Regions from separate parts of the Streptomyces sp. C1-1 genome, predicted to be linked through region 1. Evidence: riboswitches for the same ligand, from Rfam matches in the RefSeq annotation. Region 1 holds a riboswitch; the other holds the start of a gene.
What was found. A riboswitch is a leader RNA that binds a small molecule or an ion and turns the genes downstream of it on or off. The one in region 1 is predicted to bind glycine.

Region 1 (15,184 bases):
ACGATGGTCGTCTCGTTGCGCACGGCCGAGTACGCGGGCTTGCTCTGCACCTCCAGGGAGAACCCGGCCTCAGGCATGTCGTCGACGATCGCGCCGGTCTCCTCGAAGGGGTAGGGCCCGAAGACCTGCGACCAGTAGTCGGTGGCGGCGGCCGTGACGGCGTACACGTCGACGTTGTTGCTGTTCGCCAGCACCGGGTCGATGGCGACGTAGATCGGGATGCCGGACGGTGTGCGGCCCGTCCTCACGTCGAACTTCCCGATCGTCGCCGTCGCGAGGTAGGTCGCCATGGGCCTGCTCTCGCGCCAGTGCGTGTACGTGGAGTCGCCCTTGTCGTACGTCGAGACCAGCCGGCCGTTGGAGACGCCGGTCAGGCCCTTGGGGGCCTTGATGCGTATGTCGTAGGTGGCCTTGTCGGCGGGGTGGTCGCTGGAGGGGAACCAGGTGGAGGCGGCGTTGGGTTCGCAGGCGACGAAGACTCCGTCGGGGGTCTTCATCCAGCCGTAGTCGGAGCCGAAGACGATGGGGCTGTTCAGGGCCTCGGGGACACCGCCGTAGGTGACGGCGACCCGGAAGTCGCGGCCCTTGCGCAGAACTCCCTTGGGCGCGATGTGCAGTTCGTCGCCGTCGCGCGTGAAGTCGGCGCGTCTGCCGTTCACTTCGACCCGGGTGACCTCCAGTTTCTGCAGGTCGAGGTCGAAGGACGAGAGGGCCCGGGTGGCGCGGGCGGTGAGGGTCGTACGGCCGTCGAGGCGGTCGGTGCCTGGGTTGTACGCCACGTCGAGGGCGTAGTGCCGGGCGTCGAAGCCGCCGTTGCCGAGCAGCGGGAAGTAGGTGTCGCCGATGCCGGGGGCGCCCGGAGTGGGGGCGGAGGACGCGGCGACGACAAGGAAAGAGGCCGCCGCGGTAGCGAGGGCCCCTAAACGTGCCGAACGGGAGAGTTTCATGAGCCGTCCCTTTCGAGCGTGTGCCGATAAGTCGGACACGGACGACTCTGAACTCTCCCGTTCGAACATGTGCATGACTTTGCCAACTTGTCATGCGTTACTTGTCGGTTGACTCCTGGCTCTCGGCCGCGTCGGCACCGGACTCGGTGGCCTTCGCGGGCTCGGCAGCCTCGGCGGACTCCGCGGGCTCGGTCTGCTCGCTCTGGTCCGCGACCTCCGCCGCCACTGCCGCCGACGTCTCCGCCGACTCCGCGAGGACCTCGTCGGAGACCAGTTCGGCCGCCTCCTTGGCCGCGGTCAGCAGGACGGTGTCCTGCGGGGCCTGGTCCTCGAAGTTCTCCGGGTGGTGGCAGGCGACCTGCTGGCCGGGCTTGAGCTCGACGAGCTTCGGCTCGGTGGTCCGGCAGATCTCCGTCGCCTTCCAGCACCGGGTGTGGAAGCGGCAGCCGCTCGGCGGGGCGATCGGCGAGGGCACGTCGCCCTTGAGCAGGATGCGCTCGCTCTTGGCGCTCCTGCGCCGCGGGTCCGGGATCGGCACCGCCGACATCAGGGCCTTGGTGTACGGGTGCATCGGCGCCCGGTACAGCGAGTCCCGGTCCGCCAGCTCGACGATCTTGCCCAGGTACATCACCGCGATCCGGTCCGAGACGTGCCGGACGACCGAGAGGTCGTGCGCGATGATCACGTACGTCAGGCCGAGTTCCTGCTGGAGGTCGTCCATGAGGTTCACGACCTGCGCCTGGATCGACACGTCCAGCGCGGAGACCGGCTCGTCCGCCACGACCAGCTTCGGCTTCAGGGCGAGCGCGCGGGCGATGCCGATGCGCTGGCGCTGACCGCCGGAGAACTCGTGCGGGTAGCGGTTGTAGTGCTCGGGGCTGAGGCCGACCACCGACAGCAGCCGCTGCACCTCCTTCTTGATCCCGCCCTCCGGCTCGACGCCCTGGAGCCGGAAGGGGGCCCCGACGATCGTGCCGATGGTGTGGCGCGGGTTCAGCGAGGAGTACGGGTCCTGGAAGATCATCTGCACGTCACGGCGCATCGGGCGCATACCGCCCACGCCGAGGTGCGTGATGTCCTTGCCCTCGAACTCGATGGAGCCGGCGGTCGGTTCGAGCAGCCGGGTGATCAGCCTGCCCATCGTCGACTTGCCGCAGCCCGACTCGCCCACGACGCCGAGGGTCTCGCCGGAGCGGACCTCGAAGTCGATGCCGTCGACCGCGCGCACGGCGCCGACCTGCCGCTGCAGCAGGCCCTTCTTGATCGGGAAGTGCTTCTGGAGCCCGGTCACCTTCAGCAGGGTCTCGCCCGGCGCGACCCCGTCCTTGACGGCCGCCGCGCCCTCGCTCTTCGCGGGAGTGGTCACAGCTTTGTCCTCGCTCACAGCTTCGGCGCAATCTCTTCGGTCCAGATACGCTCCCGCTGCTCCTGCGTCAGATGGCAGGCGGCCCAGTGCTGGCTGCCGACCTCGGTCAGCTCGGGGCGCACCGTGCGGGTGACGTTGTCCTTCGGGATGTCCGCGTAGGGGCAGCGCGGGTTGAAGGCGCAGCCGGACGGGATGTTGATCAGCGACGGCGGGGAGCCCTTGACCGGGATCAGCCGCTCCTGCTGCTCACGGTCCAGACGCGGCATCGAGCCGAGCAGGCCCCAGGTGTAGGGGTGGCGGGGCTCGTAGAACACCTTCTCCGCCGGGCCCCGCTCCACGCAGCGGCCGCCGTACATCACCAGGATGTCGTCGGCGAGCTCGGCGACGACGCCCAGGTCGTGGGTGATGATGATGACCGCGGAGCCGAACTCCTTCTGCAGGTCCCGGATCAGGTCCAGGATCTGCGCCTGGACGGTCACGTCCAGGGCGGTCGTCGGCTCGTCCGCGATGAGCAGCTCGGGGTTGTTCACCAGCGACATCGCGATCATCGCGCGCTGGCGCATACCGCCGGAGAACTCGTGCGGGTAGTTGTCCACCCGCTTGTCCGGCTGCGGAATGCCCACCCGGTCGAGCATCTCGACCGCGCGCCTCTTCGCGGCCTTCTTGTCGACGTTGTGGTGGATGCGGTACGCCTCCACGATCTGCTGGCCGATCGTGTAGTACGGGTGCAGGGCCGACAGCGGGTCCTGGAAGATCATGGACATCTCGCGGCCGCGCAGCTTGCGCACCTCGTCCGGGTCGGCGGACAGCAGCTCGGTGCCGTCCAGCCAGATCTCGCCCGAGATCTGCGCCTTGCGCTTGCCGTACTGGCCGGCGGTGTGCAGGCCCATGATGCCGAGCGAGGTCACCGACTTGCCGGAACCGGACTCGCCCACGATGCCGAGGGTCTTGCCCTTCTCCAGCTTGAAGGAGAGCCCGTCGACGGACTTCACCAGGCCGTCGTCGGTCGGGAAGTGCACCTTCAGGTCGCGCACTTCCAGGAAGGACGTCGGGGCGGGCGAGGTGCTCGTGGGCTCGCCCACGGCCGCTCCGCTCTTGCTCAGTTCCGTCATGCGAGCCTCACTCGGGGGTCGATCACGGCGTACAGGACGTCCACCACGAGGTTGGCGATCAGCACCGCGAGAGAAGTGATCAGGGTGACGCCCAGGATGATGGGCAGGTCCTGGGTCTTGATGGCGTTGAGCACCGCCTGGCCGAGGCCGGGCAGGCTGAACGTCGTCTCGGTCAGGATCGCGCCGCCGATGAGGGCGCCGAGGTCCATGCCGAGCATGGTGAGGATGGGCGTCATCGTGGAGCGCATGGCGTGCTTGCTGATGACGACCTGCTCCTTGAGGCCCTTCGCGCGCGCCGTGCGGATGTAGTCCTCGCCGAGGACCTCCAGCATGGTGGCGCGGGTGATCCGGGCGTACATCGCCGCGTACAGGAACGCGAGGGTGACCCACGGCAGGATCATGCCGCCCAGCCAGCCGGTGAAGCTTTCGGTGAGGGGCACGTACTTGCCGTCGATCCAGCCGAGGCCGTAGCTGAAGATCGCCAGCGACAGCAGACCGGTGAAGTAGATCGGCAGGGACACACCGCCGAGCGCGATGACCATCGCGCCGCGGTCCCACAGGGTGCCCCGCTTGAGCGCGGAGAGCACACCGGCCGCGACACCGAAGACCAGCCACAGCACGGCCGCACCGAGCGCCAGACCCAGGGTCACCGGGAAGCGGTCGGTGAGCACGGGCCAGACGTCCTGCTCGGTACGGAAGGAGTAGCCGAAGCAGGGCGCGGCGCAGTGGGTGATGTCGCCGCCGCCCGAGTAGGTGCGGCCGACGAAGATGCCCTTGAAGAAGTGCCAGACCTGAACGAAGATCGGGTCGCTCAGTCCCAGCTTCTCGCGCACCGCTGCCACCGACGCCGGGTCGGCCTGCTTGCCCACGAAACTTGAGGCGATGTCCACGCCCGCCCACTTGGGGACGAGGAAGAAGATGCAGAAGACCACCAGGATGATGACCACCAGCATCACTGCGGCGGCGAAGAGCCGCCTGATGAGGTAAGCGAGCACAGCTAACGGCCCGCCGCGGGACCGCGGGCCACCGGATGGGGTACCACCCACGCCTTTTGGGCTGTGGGGGACATCCGGTGGCTCACGGTCCCGCCGCGCCGGCCTTCACCTGCCTTTCGTGCCGTTCGGCGGGTGTGCCGGGTTTACTTCGTGGACTTCAGACCGATGTTGACGAAGTCGTAGTAGCCGCTGAAGGCGTTCGACGTGTAGAGGTTGCCGATCCGCGAGGAGCGGAAGTTCAGCAGCCGCTCGAAGGTGAAGGGCAGGTAGTACGCGCCCTCGCTCACCTTGTGGTTGATGTCCGTGGCGATCTGGGTCTTCTTCGCCTCGTCCTGCGTACCGATGTACTGGTCGAACAGGCCGTCGATCGTCTTGTCCTTGATCATGGCGAAGTTGTTGTTACCGCTCTGCAGGATGTAGTGGCTGCTCCACAGCGGGATGCCGTAGCCCTGGACGGTCGGGAAGTCAGGACCCCAGCCCATGATGATGATGCCGAGCTTCTTCTTCGCCACGTTCGCCGGGGCGCCGATGATGCCGGAGCTCTGCGAACCGTCGTACTGGTAGATGTCGGCGTTGATGCCGACCTTCTTCAGCGCGGCCTGCAGGGACGTGGCCGTGGCCACCTCCTGCGCCTTGTTGTTGCGGACGGCGATGGTGGTGCTGAAGCCGGTCGGCTTGCCGCAGGCCTTCAGCTCCTTCTTGGCCAGGTCGGCGTTGCCGTTCTTGTTGGCGCCGGAGATGCCGTACGGGTCGTACTTCTGGCCCTCGGAGCCCGCGACCGACGGCGGGAGCATGTTGGTGCCGATGAGGCCACCGGCGACCGGGCCACCACGCGCGGTCTGCAGCGACACGTGGTCGGCGGCGTAGATCACGGCCTTGCGGCAGTGGATGTTGTCGAACGGCTTGACCGTCTGCGGGAAGACCGCGTAGCGGATGAAGCCGGAGACCGGGTTGTCCAGGTTGCCCTTGTGCTGCTTCAGGGCGATCTGGCGGGCCTGCGGGCCGAGGCCCGTCTGGCTGGCGTCGATGTCGTAGTCGCCGTTGATCAGACGCTGGTCGGAGTCGTTCTGGTTGGACGAGATGTCCAGCGTGATCTTGTCCGGGTACGCCTTGCGGACCGGGTCCGAGGACGCCTTCCAGTTGGTGTTGCGGACCAGCACGAGACCCTTGCCCGGGCTGTACGACTGGAACTTGTACGGGCCGGAGGAGAAGGGGTGCAGCGTGTACTTGGCCTTGGTGTCCTTGTCCTGGCGGATCGGGGACGCCGTGACCATGGCGAGGACCTCGGGGAAGTCCGAGTTCGCCTTGGGCAGGTGGAAGACGATCGTCTTCGCGTCGGGCGTGGAGATCGCCTTCAGGCCGAGCTTGTCCTTCGAGGTGTCCTTGTAGGGACCCTTGTAGGTGTTGTTCGGGTCCAGCATCTGCTGCAGGTAGATCGGGCCGCCGGACAGCACGTCCTGCGCCCAGACGCGCTCGATGCCGTACTTGATGTCCTGCGAGGTGATGGCCTTGCCGTCCTCCCACGTGACGCCGTCACGCAGGTGGAAGGTGTAGGTCTTGCCGTCGGACGAGACCTGGCCCATGTCGGTGGCGAGGTCCGGGGTGAGCTTGGCACCCTCGGCGCCCGGCGCCGTCTTGTAGGTGAGCAGCTGACGGCTGTAGTAGCGAGCGAAGTCCCACATGAAGCCGTAGTAGCCACGCGTGGTGTCCCAGAAGTCGGCGTCCTGGGTGCTGACGTACTTCAGGGTGCCGCCCTTCTTGACCTGATCGGCCTGGGCGACCTTGTTGTTCGCGGCGTCGAAGCCGGCCGCGCCGGACGACGAGCCCCCCTTGTCGTTGCCGCCGCCGCACGCTGCCAAGGTCAGCAGCCCGGCGACCGCGGCAGCAGCGGCCAACGCCTGCTTGCGCCGCCCTGAGGTGCGTTGGGTAGTCACGATCTCGGATCCTCCGGATTTGATGAGAGACCCCGTGCTGGTGCCACGGGACGCTTGCGGTGGGGCGGTCAACGGGAGCCCTTCGGGTCCAGCGCGTCCCGCACGCCGTCACCGAACAGGTTGAAGGCCAGAACGGTGATGAAGATCGCTACGCCCGGGACGATCATGTACATGGGGTCCGAGTCGTAGTAGTCGATCGCGGTCGACAGCATCTGTCCCCACGAGGACGTGGGCGGCTTGACGCCCACACCCAGGAAGCTGAGTGCCGCCTCGGTGAGGATGTTGGTCGGGATCATCATCGTCGTGTAGACGATGATCGGCGCGACGAGGTTGGGCAGCAGTTCCTTGAACAGGATGTAGAACCGCCCGGCTCCCAGGGACCGTGCCGCCTCGACGTACTCCCGCTCACGCATCGAGAGGGTCTGGCCGCGCACCACTCGCCCGATGTAGGGCCAGCCGAAGAAGCCGATGACCAGGATCATCACGAACACACGGACGTTGGACCCGGTCAGCCCCAGCATGTCGTTGGGCATGACGGAGACCAGCGCGATGATGAACAGCAGCTGCGGGAAGGCCAGCAGGCCGTCCATGACACGGCTGATGACCGAGTCGACCCAGCCGCCGAAGAAGCCGGCCAGGATGCCCAGGATCGTGCCGAGGACGACGGCGACGATCGCGGACAGGAAGCCGACGAGGAGCGAGATCCGGGCGCCGTAGAGGACGCGGGCGAAGATGTCGCGGCCGTTGACCGGCTCGACACCGAGCCAGTGCTCCCCGCTGACACCGCCCAGAGATCCCTTGGGGGTGCTGAACAGGGGGTCGATCAGGCTCTCGTGGTAGGCGTCGGGGTCCTGACCGTAGGCGTGGGCGATCAGGGGGGCGAACAGCGCGACCAGGATGAGGAGGAGCACGACGACGCCGCCCGACAGGGCGAGCTTGTCCCGCTTGAGGCGCTCCCAGGCGATCCGGCCCAGGGAACGGCCCTGAACGGCCTTGGCGCCGGCTGTGGCAACCGCTGCTTCCTCGGCCGCGCTCGGGGCCGCTTCCGCAGTCGGCTCGTGCAATGGTGCCGTCATCTGGCAGGGACCCCTCTTCGATTCAACCGGCGGTGGCCGGCCCGCACTTGCCGCTGTGGCGGCGTGATCAGCCGTAGTACACGGGGACGAAGTCCCCTGGAGCGGGAGTCTTCAACGCTTTGGCGATCTGTTGCCAGACTTGGCGGTGAATGGATGCGCAAACGTGATGCGGGCTGATGGGTTCCGTTATCCGGACAGTGGGTAACGGGGGCCGGACGGGAATTTTTTCGGACATTTAGTTTACAACCGGATCAGTCGGCGGTATCTACGCGCGAAGAACGTCTCCTCCGGTCTGAACCAAAGGCGCGCGTCTCAGTACGTGTCGCCCGGAGCGGACGCTCAGTACCCACCCCGCACCGGCGGGTAGCCGTAGCCCGCCACGGGCGCCTGGGCGGGGGCGGCCGCCGGGGCGTGTGCCTCGCGGTCGTAGAAGGGGCGGGCGCTCGCACGCATCCACAGCGCGACCGGGTCGTGGTCGTCGGACATCGCCACGGTCGACACCGGCAGCCCGTCGGGTACGGCGCCCACGGACTGCTGCATCATCGCGCGGACGGAGTCGACGGCACCGGGGCTGGTGTCGTACACGTCCAGGCCGATGGCGAGGTACGGCGCGCCGAGCGCCGGCTGCACCCACGCGCGGCGCAGGGAGCGTACGGCGGGGGTGCGGTGGGCGTTCTGCGTGAGGAGGGCGTAGAACTGCGGGATCTCGACGGCCGGCTCCGACAGCCGCAGCGGGCCGGCCGGCTGGCGCTCCAGGCCGGTGGCGATACGGCGCAGATCCAGCCAGGGGATGCCGACGCCGCCGCCGGGGGCGTGCGGGTTGAGCCAGAGGCCGAAGTGGTCGGGGTAGAGGGTGCGGGCCACGTCGTAGCCGTCCACCACCTCGTACGACCGGTTCCAGCCGCTGGCGCTCAGTTCCTGGGCCGAGGTGACGCAGGGGGCGTAGCCGTAGCCGTCGACCTCCATGTTTCCGTACTGGGCGTCCGGCGAACCGGCCTGGCCGTGCCACAGGAGCATCCAGATCTGACCCGAGCCGGACGTCGCGAGGGCGCGGAGGAGTGCCTCGTAGGCGTCGTAGCGCCCGGGCGTCACCTGGCGCAGCATGTGCTCGACGCTGCCGCTGAGGCTCGCGCTCACCTGTCGTACCGCCCCTTCGAGAAGTTGCCCCGCATTGAGTGACAGCTTAAGCGCCCGGTGGCTCGGAACCTGTGGTGCGTACGGCGTCGCCGCCCGGCGTCTAGAGGTGGTCCCTGATGTAGAAAGGCCGCACGTGGTCCCTCATCCACACCGCCACCGGGTCGTCGGTGACGTCGAGGAGGACCAGGTTCACCGGCCACTGGGTGGGGATCCGGGTCACGGCTCTCTCCAGGGCCTGCAGCGGCAGGGCCCTGAGGTCGCCTTCCCGCTGGGAGAGTTCCACGCCGACGAACATCACCGGGTCGGCCGTCTCCACGGCCGCGAGGCAGCGGCGGGCCGTGACGACCACGCCGGTCTCCGCGAACTCCGCCGAGGCCGCGGCCAGGAAGTCGATCGGGTCGTCCTGCCAGTCCGGTTCGTAGAGCTTGACCCGGCCGCCGGAGGCCGGGCCGTCGAGGGGGGTGCGGCCCACGCGGCACAGCTCGGCGACCCCGGCGGGCGGCAGGGGGATGCCGACCACGCCGTCGGGGTTGACGACGAGGCCCACCTGCGGGGGCAGGCCGCGGGCGAAGTCGACGGCCGGGGCGATGGTGTACGCCATGTGGCTGCCGACGACCTGCCGGAACTGTTCCTCGGAGCTGAAGACCGGGACATAGGCCTGGCCCTCGATCTCCACCGTGGGCAGGTCGACGGGGCCGCTGTCCGGGCCGCCGCCGTTGGGCAGCGGGATCCACAGGTAACTGCGGCCCAGGACCTCGATGATCCGGCCACCGGCGGAGGGGACGCCGAGGGAGGCCGACAGCACCTCCTCCAGCTCGTTGCCGGGCCAACCGCCGTGCGGATGGGGGTGTGCCTGCGTGGGAAAGTCCGCGGGGAGATCCGCTGGGAAGTCCATCTGTCTACGACCGCCTGCTGAGAACCACTGCTGAGGCTGGCAAGGCTAGCGGGTACCACCGACACCGCCCCCTCCCCGCGCACGGGCTGCCGGTGACACCGGGTCAGGTGGTGAAGGTGATTCTGGTGAGGGTGTCCGCCGCGGGGCGGTCCAGGAGGTGGGCCGAGGTGACACCGGTGGGCAGGTCGCCGCGTTCGACGGAGCGGATGAGGCGGGCGGCCGCGGTGCGGTGGCGCAGGAAGGCGTAGCGGGAGACGCCCCGGCCGCGCTCGCGCTGGCCCTCCAGCGCGGTGCGCGGGGTGACGTCCAGGAGCAGCAGGTGCAGGGCGCCGTCCCGGCGGCGGGCCTCGCGGGCCAGCCAGTCGCGGACCCAGGCCTGGGTGCCGCAGTCGTGCACGACGACGCCCTCGCCGCGGCGCAGGGCGCGGCGCAGGCCGGCGAAGTGGGCGAGGCGGACCAGGGGGCGGTAGAGCGCGTACGGCAGGAGGCGGGGGGCACGGGCCTCCCAGCGGTCCCGGGTGTCCTGGGAGTCGACGCGTATGCCCCGCACCGCGCGCCTCATCAGCGTGGACTTGCCACTGCCGGGCAGGCCGGTGACCACGACGACGTCACGGGGGCCGAAGAGCAGCGCGTGCGGGCTGCGGCCCGAGCGGTCACGGAGGTCGCGGACGACCGGCGCCGGGCCCCGGCCGCACCGCTCTCGGGCCGGGGCCGCGGACTGCTCGGGCAGCGCGACCGCCGAAGTCGTGGCGTACACCGTGGTCCTGTTCACCGTGATCGTCCTTCCTGCGGGGTCAGGAAAGCTTCTCCCCACTGTTTGTAAAGGGAAGGTAATGCAGGATGTCTCGCGGTTCGGTTCTTTTCCCGCCACAGGCCTGTTACAGATGCGGCCTGCCACGGGCCGGGCGGGGCGTGCAATGATGTGCGCGCCAACTGCATACCGGCCGTTTGAATCCGCGCGGGAGAGTCCCCGGCAGCACGCTCGCGTCGCTGGGGCGCCGAAGGAGCAAGTCCCTCCCTTGAATCTCTCAGGCCCCGTTACCGCGCGGGCGAGGCACATCTGAAAAGCGGGCCGCCGTCCTCGGCGGTCCCACCCACGGTGCAAGCCATGCCCTCCGCGGTCATGGCGAACCTCTCAGGTTCCGATGACAGATGGGGAGGAACGACCTCGCCCGTCATGACCTCGTCGTCATGTTCAACGCCCTGGGAGACGACCGTCCGATGAGCAGTACCGAAATCCGCCGTACCGCGCTCGATGCACTGCATCGCTCGCTGGGCGCGACGATGACCGACTTCGCCGGCTGGGACATGCCGCTGCGCTACGGCTCCGAGCGCGACGAGCACCTCGCCGTGCGGACGAAGGCGGGCCTCTTCGACCTCTCCCACATGGGTGAGATCACCGTGACCGGCCCCGAGGCGGCCGCCCTGCTGAACCACGCCCTGGTGGGCAACATCGCCTCGGTCGGCGTGGGCCGCGCCCGCTACACCATGATCTGCCGGGCCGACGGCGGCATCCTGGACGACCTGATCGTCTACCGGCTCGCCGAGACCGAGTACATGGTCGTCGCCAACGCCTCCAACGCCCAGGTGGTCCTGGACGCCCTCACCGAGCGGGCCGCCGGCTTCGACGCCGAGGTGCGCGACGACCGGGACGCCTACGCGCTGCTCGCCGTGCAGGGGCCGGAGTCGCCCGGCATCCTCGCCTCCCTCACCGACGCCGACCTCGACGGCCTGAAGTACTACGCCGGCCTGCCCGGCACGGTCGCCGGTGTCCCCGCGCTCATCGCGCGCACCGGCTACACCGGCGAGGACGGCTTCGAGCTCTTCGTGCGGCCGGAACACGCCGTCGAGCTGTGGCAGGCGCTGACCAAGGCCGGCGAGGGCGCCGGGCTCGTCCCCTGCGGGCTGTCCTGCCGGGACACGCTGCGCCTGGAGGCGGGCATGCCGCTGTACGGGCACGAGCTGAGCACGGCGCTGACGCCCTTCGACGCCGGCCTCGGCCGGGTGGTGAAGTTCGACAAGGAGGGCGACTTCGTGGGCCGCGAGGCCCTGGAGGCGGCCGCCGCGCGGTCGCGGGAGAACCCGCCGCGCGTCCTGGTGGGCCTGGTCGCCGAGGGCCGCCGGGTGCCGCGGGCCGGATACCCGGTCGTCGCCGGCGGCGAGGTGATCGGCGAGGTCACCTCCGGCGCCCCCTCCCCCACGCTGGGCAAGCCGATCGCGATGGCGTACGTCGACGCGGCGCACGCGGCGCCGGGCACGCCCGGGGTCGGCGTGGACATCCGGGGCAGCCACGAACCGTACGAGGTCGTGGCCCTGCCCTTCTACAAGCGGCAGAAGTAGACACTGGAGCGGGCGGCTTCCCGCACGGACGTGACGCCGAGCACATCCGCCCTGCTCACTCGCGTTTCCAGCAGTCCCCCATTCACCAGCACTCCCGCGCGTACAGGAGAATTCAGGCCATGAGCAACCCCCAGCAGCTGCGCTACAGCAAGGAGCACGAGTGGCTGTCGGCCGCCGAGGACGGCGTCTCGACGGTCGGCATCACCGAGTTCGCGGCCAACGCCCTCGGCGACGTCGTCTACGCCCAGCTTCCCGAGGTGGGCTCCGCCGTGACCGCGGGCGAGACCTGCGGCGAGCTGGAGTCGACCAAGTCGGTCAGCGACCTGTACTCCCCCGTCACCGGTGAGGTCACCGAGATCAACGAGGACGTGGTGAACGACCCGTCCCTGGTCAACTCGGCCCCCTTCGAGGGCGGCTGGCTGTTCAAGGTGCGGGTCACCGAGGAGCCGTCCGACCTGCTCTCCGCCGACGAGTACACCGCCCAGAACGCCGGCTGAGGAGCCGTAGACGCATGTCTGTCCTGAACACGTCCCTGCACGAGCTCGACCCGGAGATCGCGGCCGCGGTCGACGCCGAACTCGGGCGCCAGCAGTCCACCCTCGAGATGATCGCCTCGGAGAACTTCGCTCCGCTGGCGGTCATGGAGGCCCAGGGCTCGGTCCTGACCAACAAGTACGCCGAGGGCTACCCCGGCCGGCGCTACTACGGCGGCTGCGAGCACGTCGACGTCGCCGAGCAGATCGCCATCGACCGGCTGAAGGAGCTGTTCGGCGCCGCGTACGCCAACGTCCAGCCGCACTCCGGTGCCTCCGCCAACCAGGCGGCCCTGTTCGCGCTGGCCCAGCCCGGCGACACCATCCTGGGTCTGGACCTGGCCCACGGCGGGCACCTCACCCACGGGATGCGGCTGAACTTCTCCGGCAAGCAGTTCGACGTGGTCGCGTACCACGTCGACGACGCCGGCCTGGTCGACATGGACGAGGTGGAGCGGCTGGCCAAGGAGCACCGCCCGAAGGTGATCATCGCGGGCTGGTCGGCGTACCCGCGGCAGCTGGACTTCGCCGAGTTCCGCCGGATCGCCGACGAGGTCGAGGCGTACCTGTGGGTCGACATGGCGCACTTCGCGGGCCTGGTCGCGGCGGGGCTGCACCCCAACCCGGTGCCGTACGCGGACGTCGTCACCTCCACCACGCACAAGACGCTCGGCGGCCCGCGCGGCGGCATCATCCTCGCGCGCGGCACCGACTTCGCGAAGAAGCTGAACTCCTCGGTCTTCCCCGGTTTCCAGGGCGGTCCGCTGGAGCACGTGATCGCGGCGAAGGCGGTGTCCTTCAAGGTCGCCGCTGGCGAGGAGTTCAAGGAGCGCCAGCGGCGTACCGTGGACGGTGCCCGCATCCTCGCCGAGCGCCTGACGGCCGCCGACGCCCGCGAGGCCGGGGTGAACGTCCTGTCCGGCGGCACGGACGTGCACCTGCTCCTGGTCGACCTGCGCGAGTCCGAGCTGGACGGGCAGCAGGCCGAGGACCGGCTGCACGCCATCGGCATCACGGTCAACCGCAACGCGGTCCCCAACGACCCGCGCCCGCCGATGGTGACGTCGGGGCTGCGGATCGGTACGCCGGCGCTGGCGACCCGCGGCTTCACGGCGGAGGACTTCGCCGAGGTCGCCGACGTGATCGCCGAGGCGCTGAAGCCGTCGTACGACGCGGCGGCCCTGAAGGCCCGGGTCGAGGCCCTGGCCGACAAGCACCCGCTGTACCCCGGCCTGAACAAGTAAGTCCCCGGTGGGGCACCCGCGAGCCGGGTGCCCCATCACCCCCGCACTGAGGAGTTCCCGTGGCCATCTCGGTCTTCGACCTGTTCTCGATCGGCATCGGCCCGTCCAGCTCCCACACGGTCGGCCCGATGCGGGCGGCGCGCATGTTCGCCCGCCGTCTGCGCAACGAGGGCCTGCTGCCCTCGGTCGCCTCGGTGCGCTGCGAGCTGTACGGCTCGCTCGGCGCGACCGGGCACGGGCACGGCACGCCCAAGGCGGTGCTCCTCGGCCTGGAGGGCGCCTCGCCGCGGACGGTGGACGTGGAGACGGCGGACGAGCGTGTGGAGTCGATCAGGGCCGCGGGGCTGCTGAAGCTGCTCGGCGAGCACGAGATCCGCTTCTCCTTCGACGACGATCTCGTGCTGCACCGCCGCAAGGCGCTCCCGTACCACGCGAACGGCATGACGGTGTGGGCGTTCGACGCCTCCGGCACCGAGCTGCTGTCGAAGACGTACTACTCGGTGGGCGGCGGCTTCGTCGTCGACGAGGACGCGGTGGGCGCGGACCGCATCAGGCTCGACGACACCGTGCTGAAGTACCCCTTCCGCACCGGCGACGAGTTGCTGCGGCTGACCGAGGAGACCGGGCTGTCGATCTCCGCGCTGATGCTGGAGAACGAGAAGGCCTGGCGCACCGAGGAGGAGATACGGGCCGGGCTGCTGGAGATCTGGCGGGTCATGCAGGCGTGCGTGTCCCGCGGCATGTCCAGGGAGGGCATCCTGCCCGGTGGCCTGCGGGTCCGGCGCCGGGCGTCGATGTCGGCGCGTCAACTGCGCGCCGAGGGCGATGCGTTGGCGCACGCGATGGAGTGGATCACGCTCTACGCGATGGCGGTGAACGAGGAGAACGCGGCGGGCGGCCGCGTGGTCACCGCCCCGACGAACGGCGCGGCCGGCATCATCCCCGCCGTCCTGCACTACTACATCAACTTCGTACCCGGCGCGGACGAGGACGGCGTGGTCCGCTTCCTGCTCGCCGCCGGCGCCATCGGCATGCTCTTCAAGGAGAACGCCTCCATCTCCGGCGCCGAGGTCGGCTGCCAGGGCGAGGTCGGCTCGGCCTGCTCCATGGCGGCGGGCGCGCTGGCGGAGGTCCTGGGCGGCTCGCCGGAACAGGTCGAGAACGCGGCCGAGATCGGCATGGAGCACAACCTGGGCCTGACCTGCGACCCGGTCGGCGGCCTGGTCCAGATCCCGTGCATCGAGCGCAACGGCATGGCCGCGGTGAAGGCGGTCACGGCGGCCAGGATGGCCATGCGCGGCGACGGCTCCCACAAGGTCTCCCTCGACAAGGTCATCAAGACCATGAAGGACACCGGGGCCGACATGAGCGTCAAGTACAAGGAGACGGCCCGCGGCGGCCTCGCCGTGAACATCATCGAGTGCTGAGGCCCCGATCCTCGTCGGCTTCCCGACCGCAGCTCCCATCAGCCCGCTCTCCCCGAAACGGACCGACCCGACACCACAAGTGACGTCGTGCTGCAGCCCCTTCTAGGGTGAACACTTCGAGCACTGGGGGTGGTGTCGGTGGCAGAACAGTCCGACGGCGCAAGGGTGGTGGCCGCCG
Region 2 (15,184 bases), 4.8 Mb from region 1:
CCGCTGCCCGTGGCCAGGCAGCAGACGGCTCGGGGCAGTGCCGGCGGGATCATGATCCGGACCACGCCCGGGGTGCCGGACTCGGTGGACATCATGTTCTTCGATGGCAACGGCGCCGACCTGTCACAGGGCAGTCAGCGGAAGCTGGACCGGGTGTTCGCGCGGCAGGAGTACCGGCGGGCGTTCCCCGGTGAGATCGGTGACCTGCACTTCCCCGCCAGCGTGTTCGACTCCTACACCGGGTCGCTGTTGCGGAACGTCGACACGACCGGCATCAGTGAGTCCGGGTTGAAGGTCGTCGTCGACGCGTCCAACGGCAGTGCGGGGCTCGTGCTGCCCAGCCTGCTCGGCAAGCTGGGCGTGGACTCGCTGACCATCAACCCCGGCCTCGACGAGTCCAGGCCCACCGAGACCGGCGACCAGCGGCGGTCGGGGCTGGTGAGGCTCGGGGAGATCGTGGCCTCGTCCCGGGCGGCGTTCGGCGTGCGGTTCGACCCCGTGGGCGAGCGGCTCTCCCTCGTCGACGAGAAGGGTCGGATCATCGAGGACGACCGCGCTCTGCTGGTGCTGCTCGACCTGGTCGCCGCCGAGCGGCGCAGTGGGCGGGTGGCGCTTCCGGTGACCACGACGCGGATCGCCGAGCAGGTGGCGGCGTACCACGGGACCCAGGTGGAGTGGACGACGACCTCGCCCGACGACCTCACCCGGGTCGGGGGCGACGACTCGACCATCTTCGGCGGCGACGGCAAGGGCGGATTCATCGTCCCGGAGTTCAGCAGCGTCTTCGACGGCGCGGCCGCCTTCGTACGGCTGATCGGGCTGGTGGCGCGGACGCAGCTCACGCTGAGCCAGATCGACGCGCGGATCCCCCGTGCGCACGTCCTCAAGCGGGACCTGGCGACTCCCTGGGCCGTCAAGGGACTTGTGATGCGGCGGGTCGTCGAGGAGGCCGGAGACCGCTTCGTGGACACCACCGACGGCGTGCGTGTCGTCGAGACCGACGGCCGCTGGGTGATGGTGCTGCCCGACCCGGCCGAGGCCGTCACCCATCTGTGGGCGGAAGGGCCGGACGACGCCTCCGCGCAGGCCCTGCTCGACGAGTGGTCGACGGTCGTGGACAGCGCCGGGCGCTGAAAAAACGCCGTACGCGTGCGTGCCGGACAAGCGTCCCCAAGGGGGCCTGTCCGGCACGCCGGTGGGGCCATTCGGAGGTAGTGGCCGCAACGTGCGACGATGTGCGGCATGCCGCAGCAGCCCCCCATTCGGAGCACACCGACGCGCCCTTCGCGGCCGGACGCGTCCATGTTCCTCCTCACCAACGTCATGGACCACAGCCTCGACGACGGCTACGCCGAGGCGGCCGCCCGTAAGAAGGCCGCCGGCGTCGGCGGTATGCCCAGGACGCTGCGGGCCAGGCTCGGTCTCGCGGCCGGGCTGGTGCTCGCGGCGCTGGTCGTGACGGTGGGGGCGGCACAGGCGCGGGTGGCGGCACCCGTCGTCGCCAAGGAGCGCGAGGAACTGATCGACCGCATCGACCGTGAGACGGCGGCCGCGGACAAGCTGGAGCACTCCGTCGACAAGCTCCGCGACGACGTGAGCGCCCGACAGCGAGAAGCCCTGAAGAAGAGCGGTGGCGGCGACCAGTCGGAGCTGGTGGGCCTGCTTTCGGGCGCCGTGGAGGTGCACGGCCCAGGCGTGCGGCTGGTCGTGAACGACGCCAAGGAAGCGACCTCCGGGGGCAACGGCAACCCGCGAGAGACCTCGGACTTCTCCGACACCGGCCGAGTGCGCGACCGCGACATGCAGCGCGTGGTGAACGGGCTGTGGGAGTCGGGGGCCGAAGCCATCTCCATCAACGGGCAGCGGCTGACCGCCCTGTCGGCGATCAGGGCCGCGGGTGACGCGATACTGGTCGACAACAAGCCGCTGGTGCCGCCCTATACCGTGCTCGCCGTGGGCAATGGGAAACAGCTGAGCACCCGGTTCCAGAACAGTGCCGACGGGTTGTACCTGCACGCCCTGCAGGAGAACTACGGCATCAGGACCAGCATCTCGGTGCAGGGCGACCTTCGGCTGCCCGCCGCACCGAGCGTGATCGTACGTACAGCACAGCCGAAGAACGAGAAGACGGAGAAGGGCACATCGTGATCGCCGTACTGGGCCTCGTCGTGGGAGTCGTGGCCGGACTGTTGGTCCGGCCTGAGGTTCCGGCGGTCGTCGAGCCTTATCTGCCGATCGCCGTCGTCGCGGCGCTCGACGCCGTCTTCGGCGGGCTGCGGGCCATGCTGGACGGCATCTTCGACGACAAGGTCTTCGTGGTGTCGTTCCTGTCCAACGTGGTCGTGGCCGCGCTGATCGTTTTCCTGGGCGACAAGTTGGGCGTGGGTGCCCAGTTGTCCACCGGTGTCGTGGTGGTTCTGGGTATCCGCATCTTCTCGAACGCCGCCGCGATCCGTCGCCACGTGTTCCGGGCGTGAGGCCGATGAGCGACGCGAAGGACGAGCCCGAGAACAGGCTGCGCAAGGAACTGCCCGAAGAGGTGCCCGCGACGGCCCCGGAGGCCGGCGAGGGGACGCCCGAGACCGCCGGTGAGACGCCCGAGGTCGTCGGTGAGACGCCCGAGGCGAAGCCCCGGCTGACCGGCCGGCAGCGGCTGGTCCAGGGCCTGTGGCCGCCTCGGGCGAGCCGCGCCCAACTGATCGTCGCGGTGCTGCTGTTCGGTCTCGGCTTCGGCCTCGCCGTGCAGGTGGCGTCGAACAGCGACAGTGACAGCGCGCTGCGCGGAGCGCGTCAGGAGGATCTTGTTCGCATCCTCGATGAACTCGACGACCGTACTCAACGTCTTGAGGACGAGAAGCAGGGGCTGCAGAAGCAGCGCGACGAGTTGGAGAACAGCTCCGACCAGGCCGAGGAGGCCCGCAAGCAGACCGTCGAGAAGGAGAAGCAACTCGGCATTCTGGCGGGCACGGTGGCGGCGCAGGGGCCCGGCATCACGATGACGATCGACGACACGAAGGGGACGGTCCAGGCGGACATGCTGCTCGACGCGGTGCAGGAGTTGCGCGCTGCCGGGGCCGAGGCGATCCAGGTGAACGGCGTACGTGTCGTGGCCAACACCTATCTGTCGGACTCCGGCAAGAGCGTGAGCGTCGACGGGAACAAGATCAACGCGCCCTATCGTTTCAAGGTCATCGGCAAACCGGAGGACCTCGAACCGGCGCTCAACATCCCTGGAGGCGTGGTGCAGACTCTCGAGAAGGAGCAGGCCACCGTCACTGTCGACCGGTCGAACAAGATCGTCGTGGACGCCTTGCGAGCGGCGAAGCGGCCTGACTACGCTCGGTCGTCCTCCCAGTGAACCGGCGGTGCATGGGGGGCGACCGGCAGGGGCATGAGGTTGCGGGGGGTCGGCGCACCGATTGGGTGGTGCGTGGTGGAAACTGTCTGGTGGATACGGACGTTGTGAGGATGTCCGGGTCGGCCGGCGTATTGAGTCAGGGTTCGTCCTGCCCCACGGGCGGGTCTGTTTCGGTCAAGGGGAATCGCCCGTGAAGTTGTTTGCGAAGTTGTTCGGCAAGAGCGCGCGAGAGGGCAGCGACAATGCCACTGCTCGTCATCGCGCACAGCCCGACGCGGAAGGCCAGCGTCCCCTCTTCCGGGACCAGGTCGCTGGGCCGGGCGGTGACATTTCCGGAGGTCAGGGCGCGCCGTCGGTTGACCCTGCGCAGTCCGGCGGCATAGGTTTCGGGCAACCGTCAACCTCAAGTACGGGTGGAGGGTTTTCCCCTATGTCGGCCCTGGTGTGTACGAGGTGCGGTAACCGCAACGCGGAGAACAGCCGCTTCTGCTCCAACTGTGGCGCCCCGCTGCGCGGTGGAGCCGCGGCCGAGCGGCCGTCCGAGACGACCTCCACGATCTCCATCTCCGGCATCGAGGCCTACGACGCCGAGGTCACCGGCCAGACGCAGCTGCCGGCGCTCTCTCCCGAGGCGCAGGCCGCCGTGGACGCGCTGCCGCTTGGCTCCGCCCTGCTGGTCGTGCGTCGCGGGCCGAACTCGGGCAGCCGCTTCCTTCTGGACGGCGACCTGACCACGGCCGGCCGCCATCCGCAGAGCGACATCTTCCTGGACGACGTGACCGTCTCGCGTCGTCACGTGGAGTTCCGCCGCGGTGCGGACGGCACGTTCACGGTGGCCGACGTGGGCAGCCTCAACGGCACGTACGTCAACCGAGAGCGGATCGACCAGGTCGCCCTGAACAACGGCGACGAGGTCCAGATCGGCAAGTACCGGCTGGTCTTCTACGCGAGCCAGCAGGGCTACTGACCGCTCCCGGACTCCGTCCGGGGGGACCCCAGGGAATGTCCATGCTGCAAACACCGAGCGGTGGTGCCGGCCACGGCACCGCCGCCACGGACGGTCTGATGAGCATCGGCACAGTGCTGAACGTGCTGCGCGAGGAGTTTCCCGAAGTCACCATCTCCAAGATTCGCTTCCTGGAGTCGGAGGGGCTCATCGAGCCGCAGCGGACCCCCTCCGGGTACCGCAAGTTCACCGTCGGCGACGTCGAGCGCCTCGGCCACGTCCTGCGGATGCAGCGCGACCACTACCTGCCGCTCAAGGTGATCCGAGAGCACCTGGACGCCATGGAGCGCGGCGAGGCCGTGGCGCTGCCCGCGGTGGGCCGGCAGCGGGACGGTGAGGCCGTTCTGGAGCCCCTGGAGGGGCCGACGGCCGCCCGGATCGGCAAGGACGAGCTGCTCGCCGCCGCCGAGATCGGCGAGGAGCAGCTCAAGGAGTGGGAGTCGTACGGCCTGCTCACTCCGATGCCGGACGGGGCGTACGACGCGGAGGCGGTCACCGTCGCCTCCCTCGTGGTGGAACTGGGGCGGTTCGGGATCGAGCCGCGGCACCTGAGGGCGATGAAGGCCGCCGCCGACCGCGAGGCGGGGCTCGTGGACCAGGTGGTGGCCCCGCTGAAGAGGCACCGCAATCCGCAGACCAGGGCCCACGCGGAGGCCCGTACGAAGGAGCTGGCGGCGCTCACGATGAGGCTGCACGCGGCTCTCGTGCAGACCGCGCTCGGCGTGCGACTGCCCTGAGCCGGGCACGCGTCGTGAGGCCGGATCGTCCCCCCGTTTCCTGCCCGACTACCCAAACGTCCCGGGCACGTCCTAGGGTTGCTGTGTGAACGAGCTCGATGTCGTAGGTGTCCGGGTCGAAATGCCCTCCAACCAACCGATCGTGCTCCTGCGTGAAGTGGGAGGCGACCGCTACCTCCCCATCTGGATCGGGCCGGGGGAGGCGACGGCGATCGCCTTCGCCCAGCAGGGCATGGCCCCCGCGCGACCGCTGACCCACGACCTGTTCAAGGACGTGCTGGAGGCCGTCGGCCAGGAGCTCACCGAAGTGCGCATCACCGACCTGCGTGAGGGCGTCTTCTACGCCGAGCTGGTGTTCGCCAGCGGAGTCGAGGTGAGCGCCCGTCCGTCCGACGCCATAGCGCTGGCGCTGCGCACCGGAACGCCGATCTACGGCAGCGACGGCGTGCTCGACGACGCGGGCATCGCGATCCCGGACGAGCAGGAGGACGAGGTGGAGAAGTTCCGCGAGTTCCTCGACCAGATCTCGCCGGAGGACTTCGGCACCAGCAGTCAGTGAGGCGGGGCCGGCCCGGCGGACCCCGGTGGTCCGTGAGCGGCCGGTCCGCAGGCGATCACGACTCAAATGCCCGCATTTGCCAGCGGCCCGTGCGAGCGTCCTGCGGCTCGCTCCGAGCGCATTCGGCTAGCCTTTCCCCGCGATGGGGCACGGGAAACCACTCTCAGGGTGATTATCACTCGGCGTGCCGAGTGTGGCGGTCGTTGACGCACCCCGGGTGGCTGCCTACCGTCGAGGAGGCAGGTCAAGGACGGAGGTCGGCGTGAGAAGCAGCGGCGACGGTACGGCTGGGGGTGCCCCCGGACGAGGTCAGGGGGACAGCGGACCGTACCCTCCCCCAAGCTCTCAGCCGCGTTCGAGTTGGGGGGAGCCCCATCACGGCAACGCGGCCGATCACGTCCCGCAGCGACCTGCGGCCGTGCCGAGCAGCGGAGGGGCGGCGTCGATGGCGTCCGAGCAGATCGGCTACCGCGGGCCGACGGCCTGCGCGGCCGCCGGCATCACGTACCGGCAACTGGACTACTGGGCGCGCACCGGGCTGGTCGAGCCGAGTGTGCGGCCCGCGTACGGCTCGGGGACGCAGCGGCTCTACAGCTTCCGGGACGTCGTCGTCCTGAAGATCGTCAAGCGCTTCCTGGACACCGGTGTGTCGCTGCAGAACATCCGCACCGCGGTGCAGCACCTGCGGGAGAGCGGCTTCCGGGACCTGGAGCGCATGACGCTGATGAGCGACGGCGCCACGGTCTACGAGTGCACCTCGCCGGATGAGGTCCACGCACTGCTCCAAGGCGGCCAGGGCATCTTCGGGATCGCTGTCGGGGTCGTCTGGCGGGACGTCGAGAGCGCGCTGTCCCAGCTGCACGGCGAGCGGACCGACACCGGCGAGACCCTGGTGGGGCCCAACCCGGCCGACGAACTGGCGCGGCGGCGCAACCGGGCCGTCTGAGGCGGAAGCGACGGCAGCCCGGTCGTTGTACAGGGGCATTGTCAGTGGCGTAGGGCAGCATCGGACATGTGAGAAACGCTCCCACGATCCTGCATCTCGACATGGATGCCTTCTACGCCTCGGCGGAGCAGGCGTCCAAGCCGAGTCTGCGCGGGAAGGCCGTCGTCGTGGGCGGACTGGGGCCGCGTGGGGTCGTCGCGACGGCCTCGTACGAGGCGCGGGTGTTCGGGGTGCGGTCGGCCATGCCGATGGCCCAGGCGCGGCGGCTGGCGCCGAACGCCGCGTATCTGGTGCCGCGGTTCGGGTTCTACCGGGCGATCAGCGAGCAGGTCATGGCGCTTCTGCACGCGCTGTCGCCCCTGGTGGAGCCGCTGAGCCTGGACGAGGCGTTCGTGGACCTGGAGGCCGGTGAGACCGCCTGGGACGCGGCCTCGGCTCGGCTGGTGGGGGAGAAGCTGCGGGCCGACATACGGGCCGTGACGGGGCTCACCGGGTCCGTGGGGCTCGCGGCGTCCAAGATGCTCGCGAAGATCGCCTCCGAGGAGGCCAAGCCGGACGGACTGGTGCTGATCGAGCCCGGGACCGAGCGGGCGATGCTCGGGCCGATGTCGGTGCGGACCCTGCCGGGGGTGGGACCGGCGACGGGGGACCATCTGCGGCGGGCCGGGATCACCACGGTCGACGACCTCGCCGAGGCCGGGGAGGACGAGCTCGTACGGCTGCTGGGCAAGGCGCACGGGCACGCGCTGCACGCCATGGCGCTGGCACACGACGAACGGCCCGTGGTGGCCGAGCGCGAGGCCAAGTCGGTGTCCGTCGAGGACACGTACGACGTGGACATCCATGACCGGCTGCGGGTGGGGCTGGAGGTGCAGCGGCTCGCCGACCGCTGTGTGCGGCGGCTGCGGGCGGCGGGGCTGTCGGGGCGGACCATCGTGCTGAAGGTGCGGCGGTACGACTTCTCCACCCTGACCCGGTCGGAGACGCTGCGGGGGCCGACCGACGATCCGGCGGTGGTGCGGGAGTCCGCCGCACGGTTGCTGGACTCCGTGGACACGACGGGGGGTGTGCGGTTGCTGGGCGTCGGGGTGAGCGGGCTGGCCGACTACACGCAGGAGGATCTGTTCGCCCAGGCGGCCGGGGAAGGAGCGGCCGAGCAGGTGGCGGAGGAGGGGGACCAGGAGCCGGTCGAGGAGCGGCAGGTGGTCGTCGAGCGGCGGTGGCCCGCTGGGCACGACGTGCGGCACGCCGAGTTCGGGCACGGATGGGTGCAGGGGAGCGGGCTGGGCCGGGTGACCGTGCGCTTCGAGACACCCGGGTCGGAGCCGGGGCGGGTGCGCACGTTCCGGGTCGACGATCCTGACCTGGAACCGGCAGAACCGCTGCCGTTGGTCGAGGGGGCGGCGGGCGTCTCCGCGGAGGGGGTCGGTGCGTGACCGGACAAGGGGTGGGCTCTAGGCGTCCGCGTCCTCCGTTCCCGCCAGCTTGCCGAAGGTACGGTCCGGGAAGGGGGGTGGGGGCGCCACGTCCAGGCCGTAGTGGTGGTAGAGCTGCAGTTCCTGCTCGGGCGAGAGGTGGCGGCCCACACCGAAGTCGGGCGCGTCCTTGATCAGGGAGCGCTCGAAGGGGATGTGGAGGGTGCCTTCGATCAGCTCGCTGGGTTCCAGGGGGACGAAGGCGTCGCGGGAGAACAGGCCGGTGCGTATCGCCGCCCACTCCGGCACACCGGTCGCGTCGTCGAGGTAGACCTCGTCGACGGTACCGATCTTGGTGCCGTTGCGGTCGAACGCCTTGCGGCCGATCAGGTTGCGCGGATCGATGTCGGTCTGCACGTGCCCTCCTCTTGCTCGCAACTCGTCCTTAGCACTACAAAAGAGCACAACGGGACGGGCGGCCACTCGAAGACGCCTGTGTTGTGCCCGCTGGTAGGCTGACACTGGCTGCTGACCCCGTGCGGGAGAGTCCTCCGGAGAACCCGGAGGCGCCGAAGGAGCAAATCCTCCCCGGAATCTCTCAGGCTCACGTACCGCACGGACGAGGTCACTCTGGAAAGCAGGGCGGGTGTCGACGGCTTCCGCTCTCACCGACGGTGAAAACCGGGCGCCTCCGGGCGGTCCGGTGAAGCTCTCAGGTTGAGATGACAGAGGGGGAGGCCGTTCGGGTACCCGCGCCGTGGTGCCCCTCGAAGGTCGCGTCAGACCAGGAGGCCTCCGCAATGACCGCCCACCGCATTCCGCTCTCCGAGCTCGAACAGGGAATCCCCTTCGAGCAGCGCCACATCGGCCCCGACCACGAGGCGCGGGCGAAGATGCTCGCGCAGGTCGGGTACGGCTCGCTGGACGAGCTGACCGCCGCCGCGGTACCGGACGTGATCAAGAACGCCGACGCGCTCGACCTGCCGGGCGCCCGGACCGAGGCCGAGGTGCTCGCCGAGCTGCGTTCGCTCGCCGACCGCAACCAGGTCCTCGGCTCCATGATCGGCCTCGGCTACTACGGCACCTTCACCCCGCCGGTCATCCTGCGGAACGTGATGGAGAACCCGGCCTGGTACACGGCCTACACGCCGTACCAGCCGGAGATCTCGCAGGGCCGGCTGGAGGCCCTGCTCAACTTCCAGACCGTGGTGGCCGACCTCACCGGACTGCCCACCTCCGGTGCCTCCCTGCTCGACGAGGGGACGGCGGCCGCGGAGGCCGTGGCGCTCTCCCGCCGTATGGGGAAGAACAAGAAGGGCCTCTTCCTCGTCGACGCGGACGCGCTGCCGCAGACCATCGCGGTCATCGAGACCCGCGCCGAGCCGGCGGGCGTGGAGGTCGTCGTCGCCGACCTGCGTGACGGCATCCCGGCCGACCTCGCCGGGCGCGAGATCAACGGCGTACTGGTGCAGTACCCCGGCGCCTCCGGTGCGGTGAGCGACATCAAGCGGGTCATCGACCAGGCGCACGAGCTCGGCGCGCTCGTCACCGTGGCCGCCGACCTGCTCGCGCTGACGCTGCTGAAGTCGCCCGGGGAGCTCGGCGCGGACATCGCCGTCGGTACGACGCAGCGGTTCGGTGTGCCGATGGGCTTCGGCGGGCCGCACGCCGGCTACATGGCCGTACAGGAGAAGTTCGCGCGCAGCCTGCCCGGGCGGCTCGTCGGCGTGTCCGTGGACGCGGACGGGCACAAGGCGTACCGGCTGGCGCTGCAGACCCGTGAGCAGCACATCCGCCGCGAGAAGGCCACCAGCAACATCTGTACGGCCCAGGTGCTGCTCGCCGTCATGGCCGGCATGTACGCCGTCTACCACGGACCGCAGGGCCTGAAGGGCATCGCGCGGCGCACCCACCGGTACGCCGCCATCCTGGCCGAGGGGCTGCGGGCCGGCGGGGTCGAGGTCGTGCACGGCTCCTACTTCGACACCCTGACCACGCGCGTCCCCGGACAGGCGGCCGAGATCGTCGCCGCGGCGCGGGACAACGGCGTCAACCTGCGGCTCGTCGACGCCGACCACGTCTCCATGGCGTGCGACGAGACCACCGGCCGGGCCCAGCTGAGCGCCGTGTGGAGCGCGTTCGGGGTCAAGGGCGACATCGAGGCGCTGGACGCCGTCGTCGAGGAGGCCCTGCCGCAGGACCTGCTGCGCGACGACGACATCCTCACCCACCCCGTCTTCCAGCAGCACCGCTCCGAGACCGCGATGCTGCGCTACCTGCGCCGGCTCGCCGACCGGGACTACGCGCTCGACCGCGGCATGATCCCGCTGGGCTCGTGCACCATGAAGCTCAACGCGACGACCGAGATGGAGCCGGTCACCTGGCCCGAGTTCGGGCAGCTGCACCCCTTCGCGCCCGCCGAGCAGGCCCAGGGCTACCTGACGCTCATCCGCGAGCTGGAGGAGCGGCTGGCCGAGGTCACCGGGTACGACAAGGTGTCGCTGCAGCCCAACGCCGGGTCGCAGGGCGAGCTGGCCGGTCTCCTCGCCGTACGCGGGTACCACCGGGCCAACGGGGACGCGCAGCGGACCGTCTGCCTCATCCCGTCGTCCGCGCACGGCACGAACGCGGCCAGCGCCGTCATGGCGGGCATGAAGGTCGTCGTCGTCAAGACCGCCGAGGACGGCGAGATCGACGTCGAGGACCTGCGGGCGAAGATCGAGCAGTACCGCGACGAGCTGGCGGTGCTGATGATCACCTACCCGTCGACGCACGGTGTGTTCGAGGAGCACGTCGCGGACATCTGCGCGCAGGTGCACGACGCCGGCGGGCAGGTGTACGTCGACGGCGCCAACCTCAACGCGCTCGTGGGCCTCGCCAAGCCGGGCCACTTCGGCGGTGACGTCTCGCACCTCAACCTGCACAAGACCTTCTGCATCCCGCACGGCGGCGGCGGTCCGGGCGTCGGCCCGGTCGGCGTGCGCGCGCACCTGGCGCCGTACCTGCCCAACCACCCGCTGCAGCCGGCCGCCGGGCCGGAGACGGGCGTCGGTCCGATCTCCGCGGCGCCCTGGGGCTCGGCGGGCATCCTGCCGATCTCGTGGGCCTACGTCCGGCTCATGGGCGGCGAGGGGCTGAAGCGGGCCACGCAGGTGGCCGTGCTCTCCGCCAACTACATCGCCAAGCGGCTCGAGCCCCACTACCCGGTGCTCTACACCGGTCCCGGCGGGCTGGTCGCGCACGAGTGCATCATCGATCTGCGACCGCTGACCAAGGCGACCGGCGTGAGCGTGGACGATGTCGCCAAGCGGCTCATCGACTACGGGTTCCACGCGCCGACGATGTCGTTCCCGGTGGCCGGCACGCTGATGATCGAGCCGACCGAGTCCGAGGACATCGGTGAGCTCGACCGGTTCTGCGAGGCGATGATCGCCATTCGCGCCGAGATCGAGAAGGTCGCCGCGGGCGAGTGGCCGGCGGACGACAACCCGCTGCGGGGCGCCCCGCACACCGCCGCCGCGCTGGGCGGGGAGTGGGAGCACGCCTACTCGCGTGCGGAGGCCGTCTTCCCGGGCGGGGTCTCGGCCGCCGACAAGTACTGGCCGCCGGTGCGCCGGATCGACCAGGCATACGGCGACCGCAACCTCGTCTGCTCCTGCCCGCCGCTGGACGCGTACGAGGACTGAGCCGGCAGGCTTGGAGGAGGGCCCCGCTTCGGTGGGGCCCTTTTCCGTCAGGCCGTGGCGAGGGAGATCTCCGTCGACTTGATCAGGGCGACGACCGATGCGCCGGCCGCCAGACCGAGGTCCTGCGCGGCGTCCGTGGTGATCGCGGACGTCAGCTCGGCGCCCTGGATTGCCATCTTGACCAAGGCCATGGCGCCGCCGGTCGCGATGCCGGTGACCGTCCCGGGCAGTTGGTTGCGGATGGACAGGCCCGCGACCGGGGCGGTGGCCAGGGAGATCTCGGTCGACTTCACCAGGGCGCGCACTGCGGTGCCTTCGGTGAGGCCGAGGTCCTCGACGGACTCCCGGGTGATCGCCGCGGTGATGTCCTGGCCGCCGGTGAGGCGCACCTTGACGGTCGCCATCACCTCGCCGGGGGTGACGGCGGTGACCGTGCCGGGGATCTGGTTGCGGATGCTCAGGGTCATGGGCAAACCCTAGGGCCGGGGGCCCGTCATGCCGGGTATGCGTGCGTCTGCGTCGCCTTGACCGTCGCCCAGACCACAGAGCCGGGGTGCAGGTCGAGTTCGGCCGCGGCGACCGTGGTGAGGTCGGCGGCCAGCGGGAGTTCGCCGGTGAGGTCGGCGCGGATCTGGTCGCCGTGGGTCTCCAGACCGGCCACCTCGCAGCGCCAGTGGTTGCGGGCGCTGGAGCCGGTGGGCGGGTCGCGGAAGAGGGTGACGGCGCTGGGCGGGAACGCGACGAAGACCGGGCCGGACAGGTTCTCGGTGGTGGTGATGGCGGGGCCGGTGTCGACGTGGACGGTGTGGCCTTCGGCCCGGCCCTTGTAGAGGTTCAGGCCGACCAGCCTGGCGATGTAGTCCGTACGGGGGTGACGGGCGATGTCGGAGGGCGTGCCCTCCTGGACGACCTCGCCGTGCTCGACGACCACCAGCCGGTCGGCCAGCACCATCGCGTCCAGCGGGTCGTGTGTGACGAGTACGGCCACGGCCTCGAACTCCGCCAGGTGACGGCGGAGTTGAGCGCGTACGTCGAGGCGGGTGCGGGCGTCGAGGGCGGCGAGGGGTTCGTCGAGGAGGAGCAGACGGGGGTTGGTGGCGAGGGCGCGGGCGAGGGCCACGCGCTGGGCCTGGCCGCCGGAGAGGCGGCGGGGTCTGGCGGTGAGGTGGTCCGCCAGGCCCATGCGGGTCAGCCACTCGGTGGCGCGGGCCCGGGACTCGGCCTTCGAGGCGCCCTGACAGCGCGGGCCGAAGGCGACGTTGTCCAGGGCGGTGAGGTGGGGGAAGAGGAGGTAGTCCTGGAAGACGACGCCGACGGGGCGGTTCTCGGGGGGTGTACGGGTCAGGTCGGTGCCGTCGAGGCGGAGGTGGCCGTCGGTGAGGGGGGTGAGGCCGGCGAGGGCGCGCAGGGCGGTGGTCTTGCCGGCTCCGTTGGGGCCGAGGAGGGCGAGGACGTCGCCGGGGGCCGCGGCGAGGGTGATGTCCAGGCGGAAGTGGGGGTGGGTCACCTGGAGGCGGGCGTCCAGGGCGGGTTCTGCCCACCCTTCGGCCGGGATGGGCTTCCCACTCGCACCAGCCATGACGGTTTCGTCTTCGGGTGCGGGTGGCCCCTGTGCGGGCTGAGCGCCCTCGGCGGCTGCGGGGTGGGAGTTCGGCATCAGACGGCCCTCGGGTCCGGCAGGGTTCGGGGTCGGGCGGGCTTCGGGATCGGCCGGGTTCGCAGTCACGAGGTTGTCATCCAGCGGTCTCGTAGGCCTGCCAGTACCGCGATCGAGACGATCAGGAGTACCAGGCTGAGGGCGATGGCCGCCTCCGGGTTGTTCTGGAGGGCCAGATAGACCGCCAGGGGCATCGTCTGGGTGCGGCCGGGGAAGTTGCCCGCGAAGGTGATCGTCGCGCCGAACTCGCCCAGTGCCCTCGCCCAGGCCAGGACGGCGCCCGCGGCGATGCCGGGGGCGATGAGGGGCAGCGTGACGCGGCGGAACGCGGTGAAGCGGGAGGCGCCCAGGGTGGTGGCGGCCTCCTCGTAACGGGGGTCAGCCGCGCGCAGGGTGCCCTCGACGCTGATGACGAGGAACGGCAGCGCCACGAAGGTCTCGGCGACCACGACGCCGGTCGTGGTGAAGGGGAGCGTGATGCCGAACCACGAGTCCAGCCACTGGCCGACGATGCCGTTGCGGCCGAGGGCGAGGAGGAGGGCGACGCCGCCGACGACCGGGGGCAGGACGAGGGGCAGGGTCACCAGGGCCCGTACCAGACGGCGGCCGGGAAAGTCGGTGCGGGCCAGCAGCCAGGCCAACGGGACGCCGATGACCAGGCACACCAGTGTCGCCGAGGTGGCGCACACCAGGGACAGCCGCAGCGCCTGCCACACCTCGGCGCTGGTCAGCTGGTCGGGGAGGGTGCTCCAGGGAGCCCGGACGAGGAGGGCGAGCAGCGGCAGGAGGAGGAAGGCCAGTCCGAGCAGGGCGGGGAGCAGGAGGGGCAGCGGGACCCCGCGTCCCCGCGGCCGGCGCCCGTACGACGTCCGCCCGCGCGGCCTGCGCGGGCGGGAGCCGGTCTCGCCCTGGCGGTCTTCGCGCCGGAAGGTCTTGCGGACACGGCCGGGCCGCGGGCCGCCCTCAAGGGTGTCGGCCGCGGCGTCGGGCTCGTCGCCGGAGGTCATGGCTTGAGGAACCCGGCCCCGCTCAGGACCTTCTGGCCCTCGGCGGACTTGACCAGCTGGATGAAGGCCTGGGCCGCGGCGGCGTTCGGCGCGTCCTTGAGCAGGGCGATCGGGTAGTCGTTGATGGCGTTGGCGGACTCGGGGAATTCCACGCCCTCCACCTTGTCACCGGCGGCCTTCACGTCCGTCTTGTAGACGACGGACGCGTCGGCCTCCTTCAGTTCGACCTTCGTCAGGGCGCTCTTGACGTCCTGTTCGTAGGAGACCGGGGTGAGCTTCAGCTTGCTCGCGTCGAGGGCCTTCTGAGCCGCGGCGCCGCAGGGCACCGTCTTGTCGCACAGGACGACTTTCAGGCCCGACCTGGTGAGGTCCTTCAGGGAGGAGACCTTGTCGGGGTTGCCCGGCAGCGTGGCGATCTCCAGCTGGTTGCGGACGAAGGTGGCCGGGGCGCCGACCGCGTCCTTCTTGTCCGTCACGATCGCCATCGTCTTGGGGCTGGCGGCGGCGAAGACGTCGGCCGGGGCGCCGCCCGTGATGCTCGCCGCGAGGGTGTCGCTGCCGCCGAAGTTGAAGGTGACCTTCGTGCCGGGGTGTTCCTTCTCGAACTCCTTGCCCAGGGTCGTGAAGCTCTCCTGGAGGGAGGCGGCGGCGAAGACGGTGACCGTGCCGGACAGCTTCGCCGACTCGGACGGCGCGGGGGCGGACTTCGTGTCGTGCGAGTCGGAGGACGAGCAGGCGGTCAGGGCCAGCAGCGCGGCGGCTCCAGCGCCGGCCGCCTGCAGGGTCCGGCGGGTCCGGCGCGCGGAACGGGTC

Region 2: it holds a riboswitch for glycine, as region 1 does, so the genes downstream of both, gcvP (aminomethyl-transferring glycine dehydrogenase) here and gcvT (glycine cleavage system aminomethyltransferase GcvT) in region 1, are expected to answer to the same signal.

The regions. Positions count from the first base shown of each region.
Region 1 is NZ_CP189826.1:3,498,623-3,513,806, forward strand. It holds gene ACQF4J_RS15760 (M1 family metallopeptidase) at 1-947, opposite strand, end outside; gene ACQF4J_RS15765 (ABC transporter ATP-binding protein) at 1,045-2,313, opposite strand; gene ACQF4J_RS15770 (ABC transporter ATP-binding protein) at 2,328-3,425, opposite strand; gene ACQF4J_RS15775 (ABC transporter permease) at 3,422-4,420, opposite strand; gene ACQF4J_RS15780 (ABC transporter substrate-binding protein) at 4,564-6,354, opposite strand; gene ACQF4J_RS15785 (ABC transporter permease) at 6,423-7,430, opposite strand; gene ACQF4J_RS15790 (enhanced serine sensitivity protein SseB C-terminal domain-containing protein) at 7,770-8,534, opposite strand; gene ACQF4J_RS15795 (enhanced serine sensitivity protein SseB) at 8,668-9,462, opposite strand; gene ACQF4J_RS15800 (AAA family ATPase) at 9,566-10,234, opposite strand; glycine riboswitch at 10,412-10,516, shown strand; glycine riboswitch at 10,517-10,624, shown strand; gene gcvT (glycine cleavage system aminomethyltransferase GcvT) at 10,684-11,802, shown strand; gene gcvH (glycine cleavage system protein GcvH) at 11,922-12,299, shown strand; gene glyA (serine hydroxymethyltransferase) at 12,314-13,579, shown strand; gene ACQF4J_RS15820 (L-serine ammonia-lyase) at 13,639-15,006, shown strand; gene ACQF4J_RS15825 (AAA family ATPase) at 15,145-15,184, shown strand, end outside.
Region 2 is NZ_CP189826.1:8,295,867-8,311,050, forward strand. It holds gene ACQF4J_RS37715 (sugar phosphate nucleotidyltransferase) at 1-1,134, shown strand, start outside; gene ACQF4J_RS37720 (DUF881 domain-containing protein) at 1,243-2,148, shown strand; gene ACQF4J_RS37725 (small basic family protein) at 2,145-2,477, shown strand; gene ACQF4J_RS37730 (DUF881 domain-containing protein) at 2,483-3,358, shown strand; gene ACQF4J_RS37735 (FHA domain-containing protein) at 3,420-4,325, shown strand; gene ACQF4J_RS37740 (MerR family transcriptional regulator) at 4,367-5,101, shown strand; gene ACQF4J_RS37745 (bifunctional nuclease family protein) at 5,187-5,660, shown strand; gene ACQF4J_RS37750 (MerR family transcriptional regulator) at 5,923-6,606, shown strand; gene ACQF4J_RS37755 (DNA polymerase IV) at 6,675-8,042, shown strand; gene ACQF4J_RS37760 (PRC-barrel domain-containing protein) at 8,061-8,438, opposite strand; glycine riboswitch at 8,551-8,645, shown strand; gene gcvP (aminomethyl-transferring glycine dehydrogenase) at 8,822-11,707, shown strand; gene ACQF4J_RS37770 (TOBE domain-containing protein) at 11,755-12,174, opposite strand; gene ACQF4J_RS37775 (ABC transporter ATP-binding protein) at 12,201-13,286, opposite strand; gene ACQF4J_RS37780 (ABC transporter permease) at 13,430-14,371, opposite strand; gene modA (molybdate ABC transporter substrate-binding protein) at 14,368-15,184, opposite strand, start outside.